Regions from separate parts of the Shewanella sp. SM73 genome, predicted to be linked through region 2. Evidence: predicted binding sites of a transcription regulator. Region 2 holds the regulator's gene; each other region holds the start of a gene.
What was found. Region 2 encodes LexA, which represses DNA repair genes until DNA is damaged. Its sites were predicted from a motif close to TACTGTATNNNNATACAGTA; they were not measured.
Positions count from the first base shown of each region.

Region 1 (4,911 bases), on a different contig from region 2:
CGCTGCTCTAGCAAAAGCCTGTAATTCATGTAATTTCGGCAGAATAAGATCGAATAACTGTTCCCATAACTGCTTTTCGAGTGCCAGCGCTTTACCTTGGCTCGAGAGGACTTTTTCTTCGTATTCCTTAAGTTCGGGCGTGATATAACGCTCCATATTCTTAAGTGTTTGGCGTCGTTGATAATTGAGCGGTACTTGTGAGGATTGCAGGCGGCTTACTTCGATGTAATAGCCGTGTACGCGGTTATAGCCGACTTTAAGTGTATTGATGCCAGTACGTTCTTTTTCTCTGGCTTCAAGTTGTACTAAGTAATCACTCGCTCCTTCGCTCAGACCGCGCCATTCATCTAGTTCGCTGTTGTAGCCTTCACGGATCACTCCGCCATCGCGGATAAGCATGGGAGGATTATCGACTATCGCGCGCTCAAGCAGGGCTTGCTCAGCGGGGAACTCACCTAAGTGTTGACGCAATTGAGTCGTGTGCGGCGCGCTCAGTGTACTTAAACTCTGTTGTAATTCAGGCAATAAGCCCAGTGCTTGACGTAAACGTGCAAAGTCCCTTGGACGGGCAGTGCGCAGGGCTAACCTTGCCATGATACGTTCGATATCGCCAAGTGCCTTTAGCTGCTCATGCAAACCTTCGTGGGCTGCGGTATCGAGCAGTTCAGTCACCGCCTGTTGGCGCGCCTTGATTTGCTTAGGATCTCGCAGAGGCTGATGGATCCAGCGTTGTAACATACGGCTGCCCATAGGCGTTGCCGTGTTATCTAATACTGCGGCTAAGGTATTATCGCGGCCACCGGCAAGGTTTTGAGTTAATTCTAAATTACGGCGAGTTGCCGCATCGAGTACTATGCTATCGGTTTGATTGAAGCGGATAATGGCATTGATATGTGGCAGTGCCGTGCGCTGTGTGTCTTTGACATATTGCATCAAGCAACCCGCAGCTTGCAGTGATAAACGTGCATCTGCGATACCAAAACCATGTAAGTCTTTAGTGCCAAATTGGGCCAGTAGTAACTTGATACTCGTATCGTAATCAAATTCCCATTCAGGGCGACGACGTTTACCTTTAAAACCGTTAAGTAGACCTAGTTCGCCAAAGTCTTCACTGTAGAGAATTTCAACGGGATTAGTGCGTTGCAATTCTGCTTCTAATGACTCTCGGGTGTCGAGCTCAGCAATCACAAAACGTCCGGATGAAACATCTAATGTGGCATAACCAAAACCGACTTTACCTTGATAAACCGCGGCTAACAGATTGTCTTGGCGTTCTTGTAGCAACGCTTCGTCGGTTAAGGTGCCTGGTGTGACAATTCGCACCACTTTACGTTCTACGGGCCCTTTAGATGTCGCGGGATCGCCAATCTGTTCGCAAATCGCAACTGATTGACCAATTTGAACTAATTTTGCAAGATAGCCTTCCACAGCATGGTAAGGAAGTCCCGCCATCGGAATAGGATCGCCACCACTTTTACCGCGCGCAGTGAGTGAAATGCCTAACAGCTCAGAAGCGCGTTTAGCATCGTCATAAAACAACTCGTAGAAGTCACCCATGCGATAAAACAGCAACATATCGTGATGTTCTGCTTTCATCGTCAAGTACTGACGCATCATAGGAGTATGTTTTTCTAAATCATCGGTATCAATTACATTCATTAAATCGTTATCGTCCGTTGTGACTGCCTAAAGGCGATACAGTTTGTGTGGTTAAGGGTGATTAAGCGCTATGGAAGCGGAAGACTGCTGTACAATTTTCAGCTAAAAAGACCACGCAAAATTTGTTGCGCCAATCTTAGCAATAATTTAGCGAAAATTGAGCCCTTAACGATGGATATTGATCAAAGGGAGCTATTATCTGATTTGATATTCGCTAAAACCTTGGTCATATTAAAAATCCTATCAGCTAAAAATAATTCAGTCACAGGTCTTGATACTGTATGATTGTACAGTATACTAGTCAGCAGAATTAAGACAAAAAGCGCTGCTTTTTGAATTACCCGTTTGTAAATTGAATATCACTTTTGACAGCTTAATGCTTGTCTTGATGAGGGAACAGGAATGAAGGTCGATCCAAATAAAGAGAAAGCACTTGCTGCGGTATTGATCCAAATTGAGAAACAATTTGGTAAAGGCTCCATCATGAAGCTGGGCGAAGATCGCTCTATGGATGTTGAGACCATTTCTACCGGTTCTCTGTCTCTGGACGTTGCTTTAGGTGCTGGCGGTTTGCCAATGGGTCGTATAGTTGAGATCTATGGTCCTGAATCATCAGGTAAAACAACACTGACTTTAGAAGTGATTGCCGCAGCGCAACGTGAAGGCAAAACCTGTGCTTTTATCGATGCAGAGCATGCGTTAGACCCTATTTATGCTAAAAAATTGGGCGTAGATATTGATAACCTGCTGTGTTCACAACCGGATACTGGCGAGCAAGCGCTTGAGATTTGTGATGCTTTAACTCGTTCAGGCGCTGTTGACGTTATCGTAGTCGACTCCGTGGCGGCATTAACGCCTAAAGCTGAAATCGAAGGCGAAATTGGTGATTCTCACATGGGCCTAGCGGCGCGTATGATGAGCCAAGCCATGCGTAAACTTGCGGGTAACTTAAAGCAATCTAACACCTTACTTATCTTCATCAACCAAATTCGGATGAAAATTGGTGTGATGTTCGGTAACCCAGAAACTACAACCGGTGGTAACGCGCTGAAGTTTTATGCTTCTGTTCGTCTAGACATTCGTCGCACTGGTGCCATTAAAGACGGCGATGAAGTGGTCGGTAACGAAACTCGCGTTAAAGTGGTGAAAAACAAGGTTGCAGCGCCGTTTAAGCAAGCTGAGTTCCAAATCCTTTATGGGCAAGGTATTAACCGTACTGGTGAGTTAGTAGACTTAGGCGTAGCTCATAAGTTGATTGAAAAAGCGGGTGCTTGGTACAGCTATAAAGGTGATAAAATCGGCCAAGGTCGTGCTAATGCTGGCAAATATCTGACTGAAAACCCAGCTATTGCGGCTGAAATTGACAAGACGCTACGTGAGTTGCTTTTGAGTAATCCGAGTGCCTTGGCTGCCAAAGCTGATGATAGTACTGAGGACAATATTGATTTAGAGACAGGCGAAGTATTCTGAGTCAGTCAGCCCATCAAATTGCGGTCGCGCTGTTAGCGCGCCGCGATTATTCCCGTTTACAAATCCGCGATAAATTGCTCGAAAAAGGTTTCGAACTTAACGATATCGAACCTGTACTCGATGCTTGCGAATCCTCCGGTTTTATTAATGATGCTCGTTATGCCGAACTGTTGGTGCGAAGCCACATCAGTCGAGGCCACGGTGCAATACGCATCCGCCAAGCAATCGCACAGAAAGGCTTATCTAAAGACTGTATTGAAGCCGCTTTGGTTAATTGTGATTGTGACTGGTTTGAGCTAGCAAAAGATAAAGCCACCAAAAAATACGGCATTCCCCGTGTGACAGAAGTGAAGGGCTCTAAAGCTCGGGATCTCATCGCAAAGGAAAAGGCCAAACGAGTGCGCTTTTTAATGGGCCAAGGCTTTAGCTACGATCAAATCACTTACGCACTAGATTCAGATCCCAATGATCTCGATGAAGATTATTAAATTTGGAGCTAAGACTGTAAAAGCTCATCTAAATATTATCAATGGGTCTTGTCCATTTCGTACTTCACATTAGACTCACTTGCTTAAATATTGTCCGTGCCGCGATAAACTTACGCCGTCTTTATTTGTGCTTTATCCTGTCGTTTTGCTTCTAGTGACTCTGGTGTGGGCGATTCACGCTAAAATATTAAATTCCTGATGTGTATATCACCAATCAAGACTGGTCGTCCTTCCTTAGTCTGCTTATAATGCTGGGCAAATAGAAATACGGCTAGCCTAAGGCGTAGCTGGTAATGCTTACCCAATTCAGGATGATTTCATGTATCAAACTACAGCAGAGCTCAGAAGCGCTTTCCTCGAATTTTTCCGCAGCAATGGTCATCAAGTTGTGGACAGTAGTTCATTAGTGCCAGGCAACGATCCCACACTTTTATTTACCAATGCAGGCATGAACCAGTTCAAGGACGTGTTTCTTGGCATGGACAAACGCAATTATACGCGTGCGACCACTGCTCAACGTTGTGTACGCGCTGGTGGTAAACATAACGATTTGGATAACGTTGGCTACACAGCACGTCATCACACCTTTTTCGAAATGCTAGGTAACTTCAGTTTTGGAGATTATTTCAAAGAAGAAGCGATTCGTTTGGGTTGGACTTTTTTAACTGAAACGTTAAAGCTGCCTAAGGAACGTCTGTGCGTCACTATTTATCAGACAGATGATGAAGCCTTTGAAATCTGGAATAAAAAAATTGGTGTCGCTGCCGAGAACATCATACGTATCGGTGACAATAAAGGTGCCGCCTTTGCGTCAGATAACTTCTGGCAAATGGGTGATACCGGTCCTTGTGGTCCATGTACTGAGATTTTTTATGACCATGGTGATCATATTTGGGGCGGACGTCCAGGCAGTCCTGAAGAAGATGGCGACCGTTTCATCGAAATCTGGAACATCGTTTTCATGCAGTACAACCGTCAAGCATCGGGTGAAATGTTACCTTTGCCTAAGCCCTCGGTTGATACAGGCATGGGGATTGAGCGTATTGCTGCGATTATGCAGGGCGTACATTCTAACTACGAAATCGATATTTTCCGTACTTTGATTGCTAAAGCCGCAGAGGTCATTGGTGTTAGTGACTTATCTGAAAAGTCGCTGCGAGTCATTGCCGATCATATCCGTTCATGTGCATTTTTAATTGCCGATGGCGTTATGCCGTCGAACGAAGGCCGTGGTTATGTGCTGCGCCGTATTATTCGCCGCGCAGTTCGCCATGGTAACAAGTTAGGTGCGACC
Region 1 covers NZ_JAKKRY010000008.1:174,465-179,375, reverse strand. Annotated here, with positions in the region: gene mutS (DNA mismatch repair protein MutS) at 1-1,659, opposite strand, end outside; gene recA (recombinase RecA) at 2,062-3,129, shown strand; gene L5M51_RS13330 (regulatory protein RecX) at 3,147-3,617, shown strand; gene alaS (alanine--tRNA ligase) at 3,937-4,911, shown strand, end outside.
Region 1: a site for LexA is predicted at 1,935-1,954, ahead of recA (recombinase RecA). Genes of this name have one in related genera too.

Region 2 (4,911 bases):
CCAAAAACTCCAGTTATTCATCCGTGGCAGCGCCATATCGGGCGCCCCTATCATCATAGGGATCAGCCAGTTAGCGAGCCCTGTAAAGGCTGGCATTACCGCACCGAATACCATGATCAGCCCATGAACAGTTGTCATTTGGTTGAAAAAGTTGGGCTCGACCAATTGTAATCCAGGTTGAAAGAGTTCAGCGCGGATCACCATGGCCATAGCGCCACCGGTTAAGAACATAATGAAGCTGAACCATAAATACAAAGTACCTATGTCTTTATGGTTGGTGGTTAGCAGCCAGCGCATGATGCCCTTTGGCGCACCATGATGATGCTCATCATGGGCTGCGGTTTGATCTTGAGTCGTTGTGCTCATCATTATCCCCTACTGTCCATGACTTGCGATATCAGCAGGTTGCACTGTATCGCCGGTATTGTTACCCCAAGCATTGCGTTCATAGGTAATGACTGCTGCAAGTTGCTGTGGGCTAAGCTGTTTGCCAAATGCCTGCATAGCCGTGCCCGTTTTGCCGTGCATCACAATATCGATGTGATTGGCGACTGGTCCAATGGCGATAGCACTACCCACTAGCGCGGGGAAGGCGGGTGGTATTCCTGCACCTGTCACTTGATGGCAGGCAGCACAGAAGGTCGCGTAGACAGTTTCACCTTCGGCCATGAGGGCGTCATGGCTGAGTGTGGGGAGGCTTGCGGGATCGACTGCAGCTGAGACGTCTGTTGCAGGTGTGGGTGTTGGGGTTGTACTGCTTGGTACCGCGGCGGATGTTTGTGCAGAATTGCCGTTCATGTACTCGTTGACGTCTTTGGCTTGCACTGCATCGTCAGTATTATTGCCCCAAGCATTACGCTCGTAGGTAGTCACTGCCGCGATTTCTTGTGCAGTCAATTGCTTACTAAACGCTTGCATGGCTGTACCCGTTTTACCGTTGAGCACAATTTCAAGGTGGCCGCTGAGCGGTCCCGTTGCAATCGGGCTACCTTTAAGGTGCGGAAATACGCCTTGCAACCCTTCGCCATTGGGCTGGTGGCAGGCTGCGCAGTGCCCGAGGTAAACTTGTTCACCTTGAGTCATCAACTCTTCTTTACTTAGGGTTTGTGATAAAGCGGCTTGAGCGGCTTCAGCCGCAGCACCTGCGGCTTGTTTCTGCTCTGTTACCCAAGCCTCAAACTCGGCTTCAGGTAACGCTTGTACTACGATAGGCATAAAACCATGGTCTTTTCCGCAAAGTTCGGCGCATTGACCGCGGTAAATGCCGGGTTTGTCGATGCGAGTCCAAGCCTCATTGATAAATCCAGGGTTGGCATCTTTCTTAATGGCAAAGGCGGGTACCCACCAGGAATGGATGACATCCTCTGAAGTCATCAGAAAGCGGATTTTGCGGTTTATCGGTAGAACGAGCGGTTTATCGACTTCCAATAGATAGTTTTCACCCTTGGTTTCGGTGCCTTCAATTTGTGCTCTGGGTGTTGTCAGTATGCTATAAAAATCAATATCTTGATCGAAATAGCTGTAATGCCATTTCCATTGGGACCCCGTGACTTTTACGGTGAGATCGGCGTTGCTGGGATCTTCCATTGCGATTAAAGTTTTTGTCGCTGGAATCGCCATTAAGATCAAAATGATAAATGGCAGAATCGTCCAAGCGATTTCAACTTTAGTGCTTTCGTGAAAGTGGGACGCGACAGCGCCTTTGGATTTTCTGTGGTTGATCATGGCGTAAATCATGACGCCAAAGACCACTAGGCCTATTGCGCAGCAGATATACAAGATGGTCATGTGCAAGTGATAAACCTTGCCACTGATCTCGGTCACGCCAGGGGTCATGTTGAACCGCATGTCTGCGGCGGTCAACGGTGGTGCGAAAAGCACCACGAGTAAACAATACAACAATTGCTTCACAAGACTTCTCCTCTGCCAATTGCGAATAGCAACTACAAAGAAGAGCAACACAGTAAGTCTCAACTCTATGCAAACTCTTCAGTTCCCAAAAAAGCTTTTTTGACTTCAACGTGCGTTGGCGGCTGTTACTTTTAATCAAGTATTGTTACTGCTGGTAATTAGCCACGCTGGCACATACTGCTGAAATAAATCTGTTCTCTATTTTTAGTGGCGCTTCGAGTTCGATAAATACTCGATTCATTGACCACGGAAGGTGATATATCATCACCGACTTAACCAACCATACTTGCTGTTTAAATATTGATCAAGATCACTTATTTATCTAATTATCTGAAAAATTGCCAAAAAAAAGCCTCACATTCATAGGTGAGGCGGCTTTCAAGGTAAAAAATTAAATGAATATTTAGTGTACAGCGCTAAAAAAAGATTGCTGACCGAAGAGATTGCCTTGCTCAATGCGTACGTCGGCATGTAAGTGACTGTTTACGTCTTCAAGCACTATGCCCATAGCTCTGGCACTTTTAGCCACGATTTGTAGGCGTCGATTATCCCGCGCATCTAATGATTGAGTCCAAGTAATGACTGCACTGGACGTACCACTTGTCAGGGCTTTTTCCATCGCCCACAGGGTTTCGACTTCATCTTTAGCATGTACCAGCAAAACTCTATCCATACGCACACCCGCGTTAGCGAGCGTTTGCTTGTAGCCAATACTTGGTGGGTTGATGAGCACTAACCAACGGCCCTGTTGGCTTAACTGAGCGAGTTGTGCACTCAGATGAATTAATTCTTGGCGACCTTGAGTCTTAGTTGGCATGCAGGCGATAGGCGCATGGTGCCAGTCATAGTCGGCATCACGGACTTCATCGAGCCACAAGCCCGGATGGCGGGGGGCATTGCCAAGTAGTTTATTCATAGCCAATCTCCATTACGGATCACACCGACGGCGAGTCCTTCAATTGTTAAACTTTGGAAGCCTAAATCCACTTTAATCGGGGAGTAATCTTCATTTTCGGCATGTAGATAGACCACATTACCTTTTTTTTCGAAACGTTTAACAGTGACATCGTCATCGACTCTAGCGACAACCACCTGACCATTTCTAGCTTGTTCTACTTTATGAACTGCCAGCAAATCACCTTCGAGAATGCCGATATTCTTCATGCTGTCGCCTTTTACTCGCAGTAAAAAATCGGCGGCGGGATGGAACATGCTTGGGTCGACTTGGTAGTACTGTTCAACATGTTCTTGGGCGAGGATAGGTTCACCCGCGGCCACTTGGCCGATGAGCGGTAAACCTGTTTCAGTCAAATCTTCGATTTCCGCAGGCAGACGAATGCCCCGAGATGTGCCAGGCATGATCTCAATGCAGCCCTTTTTCGCCAACGCTTTAAGGTGTTCTTCAGCCGCATTGGCGCTCTTAAAACCTAAACGGGTTGCGATTTCTGCCCGAGTGGGTGGCATGCCAGTATCGGCAATATTTCGTTTAATTAGCTCTAATATTTCAGCTTGGCGTGGCGTCAAAGGTCTCATGGTGTTTCCTGTTTTTCTATACAGTTACTGTTAGTATATACAGTATTATTTGCAGCGCAAGTATTAACCACTTTTTAGCTATGTTGGAGAGAATTAGCGAATATTACCCATAGTCTGGTATTCTATCGGGCTAGTAAACGCACTTAATTGCATAAGAATAATGCCTAAACACGACTCTCTTTGGTTGAAATCATTACGTTGGATCCAAAAACACTTAGTGCACACTATTGTGGTGCCTCAGGATCCCTTTGCCGATCTGAATCTGGATGCTTCCAGACCCCTTGTTTATGTGATGAAAACAGAATCCCTCAGTGACATAGCTGCTTTGAGCGAAATAACGGCTAAGTTAGGTTTACCAAGCCCTTATGAGCCTCTAGTGGCTAATGGTGTGACTGCGCCTCGGGTTGTCTGTCTTCAAGGACGTAAGCCACTGTTTGGCGAGCGTGCTGGTAATGAGCCTTTCCTCGAATGTTTTATGCGTTTGTTAGCCGTGCATAAGGAACGTCCTGAATTAGATATTCAACTGGTACCCGTGAGCTTGTATTGGGGTCGCACGCCAGGGAAAGAAGACGACACTATGAAGGCGGCCGTATTTGAGCGGGAAAACCCGACTTGGCTGCGCAAGTGCTTGATGATTCTGTTCTTAGGTCGACATAACTTCGTGCAGTTTTCGAATGCCGTATCCCTGCGTTACATGGCTGACGAACATGGCACCGACATGGGGATTGCCCATAAGTTAGCACGGGTTGCGCGCGTGCATTTCCGTCGTCAACGTAAGGTAATGACAGGGCCTGTGCTGCCAAACCGCCAAGCACTGTTTCATTCGTTACTCAAATCTGAGTCGCTGCGCAAAGCGATTCAAGAAGAAGCCGCCAGTAAAAAGATTTCTGAGACCCAAGCGCGCGAGACGGCTATTGAGTACCTCGATGAAATAGCAGCCGATTACTCAGATAGTTTAGTGCGTATTGCCGAGCGTTTCTTAACTTGGTTGTGGAACAAGCTTTATAGCGGGATCAACATTAAAGGCGCCGAGCAAGTTCGCCAGCTGCATCACGATGGCCACGAGATTGTTTATGTGCCTTGCCATCGCAGCCACATGGATTACCTGCTGTTATCGTATATTTTGTATTATCAAGGCATGGTTCCGCCGCACATTGCTGCTGGCATCAACCTCAACTTCTGGCCCGCGGGACCTATGTTCCGTCGCGGTGGTGCCTTCTTTATCCGCCGTAGTTTTAATGGCAACAAGCTGTATACCGCAGTATTTCGTGAGTATTTAGATCAGCTGTTTGCTAAAGGTTATTCGGTGGAATACTTCTCCGAAGGTGGCCGTTCACGTACTGGCCGTCTGTTGGCGCCGAAAACTGGCATGATCGCCATGACGATGAACAGCGTACTGCGCGGTATTGAACGTCCTGTCACACTTGTGCCTGTGTATTTAGGCTATGACCATGTGATGGAAGTGGC
Region 2 covers NZ_JAKKRY010000010.1:67,892-72,802, forward strand. Annotated here, with positions in the region: gene ctaD (cytochrome c oxidase subunit I) at 1-366, opposite strand, end outside; gene coxB (cytochrome c oxidase subunit II) at 376-1,911, opposite strand; gene L5M51_RS14525 (cell division inhibitor SulA) at 2,315-2,827, opposite strand; gene lexA (transcriptional repressor LexA) at 2,824-3,444, opposite strand; gene plsB (glycerol-3-phosphate 1-O-acyltransferase PlsB) at 3,605-4,911, shown strand, end outside.

Region 3 (4,911 bases), on a different contig from region 2:
AAAATCCGATAAAACCACGTATCATGTGCGCCAGTCGGCCAAGGGGCAATTCCCTTGTACTTTTCCATTCAATATTAGGTTTAACAGAGTCTAACGATGCTAATTACACTATCGATTATTGGCGGTTTTATTATTTTAACCTTAGGCGCTGAAGCCCTAGTTCGTGGCGCGAGTTCTATCGCTCTACGTTTAGGTATTACGCCACTTATCATAGGCTTAACTATTGTAGCCTTTGGTACTAGCGCACCAGAACTGGCTGTGAGTGTAAAGTCTGCTCTAGCAGGAAACAGCGGTATCGCCTTAGGTAACGTTATTGGCTCTAACATTGCCAACATAGGTTTGATTTTAGCCATCACGGCACTTATCCGCCCAATTCAAGTGCAATCTCAAGTCGTAAAGCGTGATATCCCTTTGATGATATTGGCTTCTATGTTGTTCTGGGCACTCTTGTTAGATGGCGAGCTCAGCCTAATTGACGGTGTGATATTACTGTCACTACTGTTCGGTTATTTAGCCTTTAGTTACATCAGCTCGAAAAATGGTAATGAAGAGGAAGAGATTGAAGCTGGTCCAAATAATCCCCTACTTTCAGCCCTATTTATCTTAGTCGGTATTGGTATGTTAGTCGGTGGCGGTATTTTGTTTGTCAACGGCGCAGTAGATTTAGCCAAGACCTTCGGTATCAGTGAAGTCATTATCGGCTTAACGATCGTGGCGATTGGTACCAGTATGCCAGAGTTAGTAACTTCTGTTCTAGCGGCACTGAAAGGTCAGAGTGACATAGCCATAGGTAACGTTGTCGGTTCTAACATATTCAATATTTTGGGTATTTTAGGTATTACTGCAATAGTACAGCCAGTATCATCACTTGGCTTCCAACCCTTTGATTTCATCGTGATGTTGGCATTTGCCATCATGATTTTACCTTTCGCTTGGACAGGATTTCGTATTGGCCGCCGCGAAGGTTCAGTATTACTACTGTGCTACTTAGGTTACTTGGGCTACCTAATAAACCAAGCGAGCACTCAAGCTGTGGTATAACACTTAGCTGCTCATTTGCGATAAAAAACACCGGAGCCTCTCCGGTGTTTTGCTCTCTAGGTATTGTCCCCTTTATTAATCAAGCACTTTCTTTAAAGCACACCTCATAAAAAATATAAGCACACAACTCAACTGATGACATTTGTCATGCCAAAGCCATGACCTTTGTATCTGCATTTCTTCTATCGAATTTCTGATAATGAGCCCGTACCCAAACATTGGGAAACTCACTCAATAAGGAAATACCATGAAAGCATTACTCCTCGCCTCCAGCTTTGTACTTATCAGTACTCACTCGTTTGCAGCAACGTCATCAAACACTAACATCACCAACGTAGATGCAGCCTCGAATGCGATGAATCTAACGCAATTACAACAACTGAGCGGCAGCACTCAAGATTATGATAAAGCCTATGCGAACTATCGCTTAGCCATCAGTGCCAATGTAATGGGGCAGAAAACGCTCGCTAGCATCGCACTGACTACAGCGCAAACCACATTAGAAGCACTCGAAACCAGCCAAGCGAATGCAGAATCCCTCGCGCTGTTATCGTCGGTTTATGGCATGCAAATCGCCTTAGACAATAGCAAAGGTGCAACGCTCGGTATGAAATCCGCCAAGGCGATTACCAGTGCCGAACAATTAGAACCACAAAATCCACGGGTAGCGCTTGTTAAAGCCATCGCCGCCTATAACACCCCAGCCATATTTGGCGGCAGCATGCAAAATGCTAAGACCTTAGCCACTACGGCCATAGAAAGATTCGCCCAGCCTTGCGACAACATTTGCTGGGGTGAAGCCGAAGCCTACACGTGGCGCGGGCTCGCTAAACAGGAATTAGGCGATAGCCAAGGCGCGATTGAAGATTGGCAACAAGCGATCAAAGTACAAGCAGATTATGGTTGGGCAAAATTTTTGCTTCAACAAAATCAGCAATTAAGTGCAAAATAGACAAAGTTGTTAACGGGGATCTATGGCGCTGACGATAGCGCCAATCCCTAAAAAGAATAAATTAAAACAGATGCCATCGGTGGGCATTCAACAACCAACTCAGTGACACAGAGGCATCATGATAAGCACTCCCCTTCAGCTCGAACGAAAACTTGCTTGGGTGTATTTGATAAACTTAGTGTTTTATCTGATCCCACTTGCCATAAATCCCTATCCAAGCTGGAAAATCGCCCTCAGTTTTGCCGTGTTAATCCCTTTTATTGCCAGTTATTTTTGGACCTATAAGTGCAATAGCCGTAGCGCCTATCTGCCCATTCTCATTATGGTGGCCATAGCAATAGCGATCACACCAATCAACCCAGGCTCTATCTCGCTATTTACCTTTGCCGCTTTCTTCATTGGCTTTTTTTATCCTCTCCGGACCTGTCTGTTGGCTATTGCAGCCCTCATCGGCCTGCTGTTTGCCCTCAATGAGATTTACCACTTTAACAGTTACTACTTTCCGCTTTACGGCTCGGGATTAGTGCTCGGCGTGGGCATGTTTGGTGTCGCCGAACGCAGACGTTATCGGCATAAATTGAAAGAACAGCAAAGTGCCCAAGAAATTACCACCTTGGCCACTATGCTTGAGCGTGAACGTATCGCGCGGGATCTACACGACATTATGGGGCATAGCCTATCTTCCATCGCCCTTAAGGCTGAGCTAGCCGAAAAGCTAATCGCAAAACAAGAATATGAACTCGCATCAACCCAATTGACTGAGCTAGGACAAATTGCGAGGGAAAGTTTAAGCCAGATCCGCCACACCGTGTCAGACTACAAACACAAGGGCCTAGAGAGTTGCGTGACGCAGCTTTGTAAATCCTTAAGGGATAAAGGCTTAAGTGTCGAGCTCAGTGGTGAGCTACCCAAGCTAGGTGCAACCACAGAAAGCCAACTGAGTTTGATCCTCACCGAACTCATTAATAATATTCTTCGCCATAGCGGTGCAAGTGAATGCTCTATCCACTTTTCTAAGCAATCAGACCGCCTGCTGCTCGAAGTCAAAGACAATGCCGCGGCCAAACCTTTTATAGAGGGTAATGGCCTCACAGGTATACGCGAGCGCCTCGACAGTTTAGGCGGCAGCTTGAGCTATAATCTCGAACAGGGATATACATTTACCGTCAGTTTACCTTTGCAGGGAGCAACACATTAATGAAGATTTTATTGGCGGAAGATCAAGCTATGGTGCGAGGAGCACTCGCCGCACTCCTCACGCTTGCTGGGGGTTTTAGTATCACCCAAGCGAGTGACGGCGACGAAGCTCTAAGTTTACTCAAACAGCAAAGCTTTGATCTCTTGCTAACGGATATCGAAATGCCCGGCCGCACAGGCTTAGAGCTGGCCACATGGTTAAAGGAGCAACATAGCCAAACCAAAATAGTGGTCATTACCACCTTCGGCCGTACGGGCTATATTAAACGTGCCATAGAAGCGGGTGTGGGCGGCTTTCTGCTTAAAGATGCGCCCTCGGAAACCTTAGTCAACGCGATTCAACAAGTGATGGCGGGAAAACGAGTGATCGATCCTGAACTTGCCATGATGGCGATTGGCGATGTCGACCCGCTCAACGACAAAGAACGCCGCGCTCTTCGCCTCGCTAGCGAAGGCAAATCCACCTCCGACATCGCCGAAACTCTTTTTATCGCCGAAGGGACTGTTCGCAACTACCTCTCAGAAGCCATAGCCAAACTCAATGCCAGTAATCGAATCGATGCAGCCCGCATTGCCAAGCAAAAAGGCTGGTTGTAATAACACTCACAGTTAACCACGCTTTCAGCCTAACGATATCTTATCAACAATTTTGTGGTCTTAAGGCCACAGAAGGATATTAGCTATGCTTCCAAACAAAATTTGATAACACCCTAATTCCCCTTGAGATTGCCTTACGCTTATTCTCTGTTAATATATGTATAAATTCACAGTGATTGAGTGCTAACGACTTGCAGCAATTGGATCTTGTTCCGATCACCGACCTCAAAGGCGTCGCCAAAAAGGTCGCGGAGAAACTCGCAAAGCTCGGCATCACAACAGTACAAGATCTGCTGTTTCACTTACCCCTGCGCTACGAAGATAGAACCCAAATCTATCCCATTGCCGCCCTCAGCCTAGGCGGTTATGGCACTATAGAAGCTGAAATCCAATCGACACAAATCATCCAAGGCCGCAAGCGCATGCTGGTCTGCAATGTGCGCGACGATACGGGCAGCTTAAGCCTGCGCTTCTTTAACTTTTCCGTTGCTCAGCGTAATGCCATGCAAAATGGTTTGATGATCCGCGCCTACGGTGAAGTGCGCCGTGGTAGTCATCAAGCTGAGATAGTGCATCCAGAATATAAAGTGGTGTATCCCGGTGAAGATGTTCACCTGAGTGATACCCTAACGCCGATTTATCCCACGACTGAGGGCTTAAAACAAGCGAGTTGGCTCAAGCTGACCGAGCAAGCTTTGGTATTGCTGGAAGAGGGCGGTTTAACTGAGCTGCTGCCACCGCAGTTGCAACCTAATAACATCAGCCTTAAACAAGCGCTGCAGACGCTGCATCGACCTCCTGCGGGGATCTCTCAGTTCGATTTAGAGTTAGGCCAACACCCAGCCCAGCAGCGACTCGTGCAGGAAGAGTTGCTCGCCCATAATCTCAGCATGCTACGCCTAAGGCAGCGCAGTAATTTAGATGCAGCGGTTACCATGCAGGCCACGGGGCAGTTGCTCAATCCCTTCCTCGCGGCTTTGCCCTTTAAGCCGACTGGCGCCCAGCAAAGAGTCGTGGCTGATATAGGCAAAGATTTAGAACAGCCGCACCCTATGATGCGCTTAGTGCAAGGGGATGTTGGCTCAGGTAAAACCTTAGTCGCGGCGATGGCGGCATTGCAAGCG
Region 3 covers NZ_JAKKRY010000019.1:21,302-26,212, reverse strand. Annotated here, with positions in the region: gene L5M51_RS20120 (calcium/sodium antiporter) at 97-1,041, shown strand; gene L5M51_RS20115 (tetratricopeptide repeat protein) at 1,289-1,993, shown strand; gene L5M51_RS20110 (sensor histidine kinase) at 2,112-3,191, shown strand; gene L5M51_RS20105 (DNA-binding response regulator) at 3,191-3,787, shown strand; gene recG (ATP-dependent DNA helicase RecG) at 3,979-4,911, shown strand, end outside.
Region 3: a site for LexA is predicted at 3,943-3,962, ahead of recG (ATP-dependent DNA helicase RecG). Genes of this name have one in related genera too.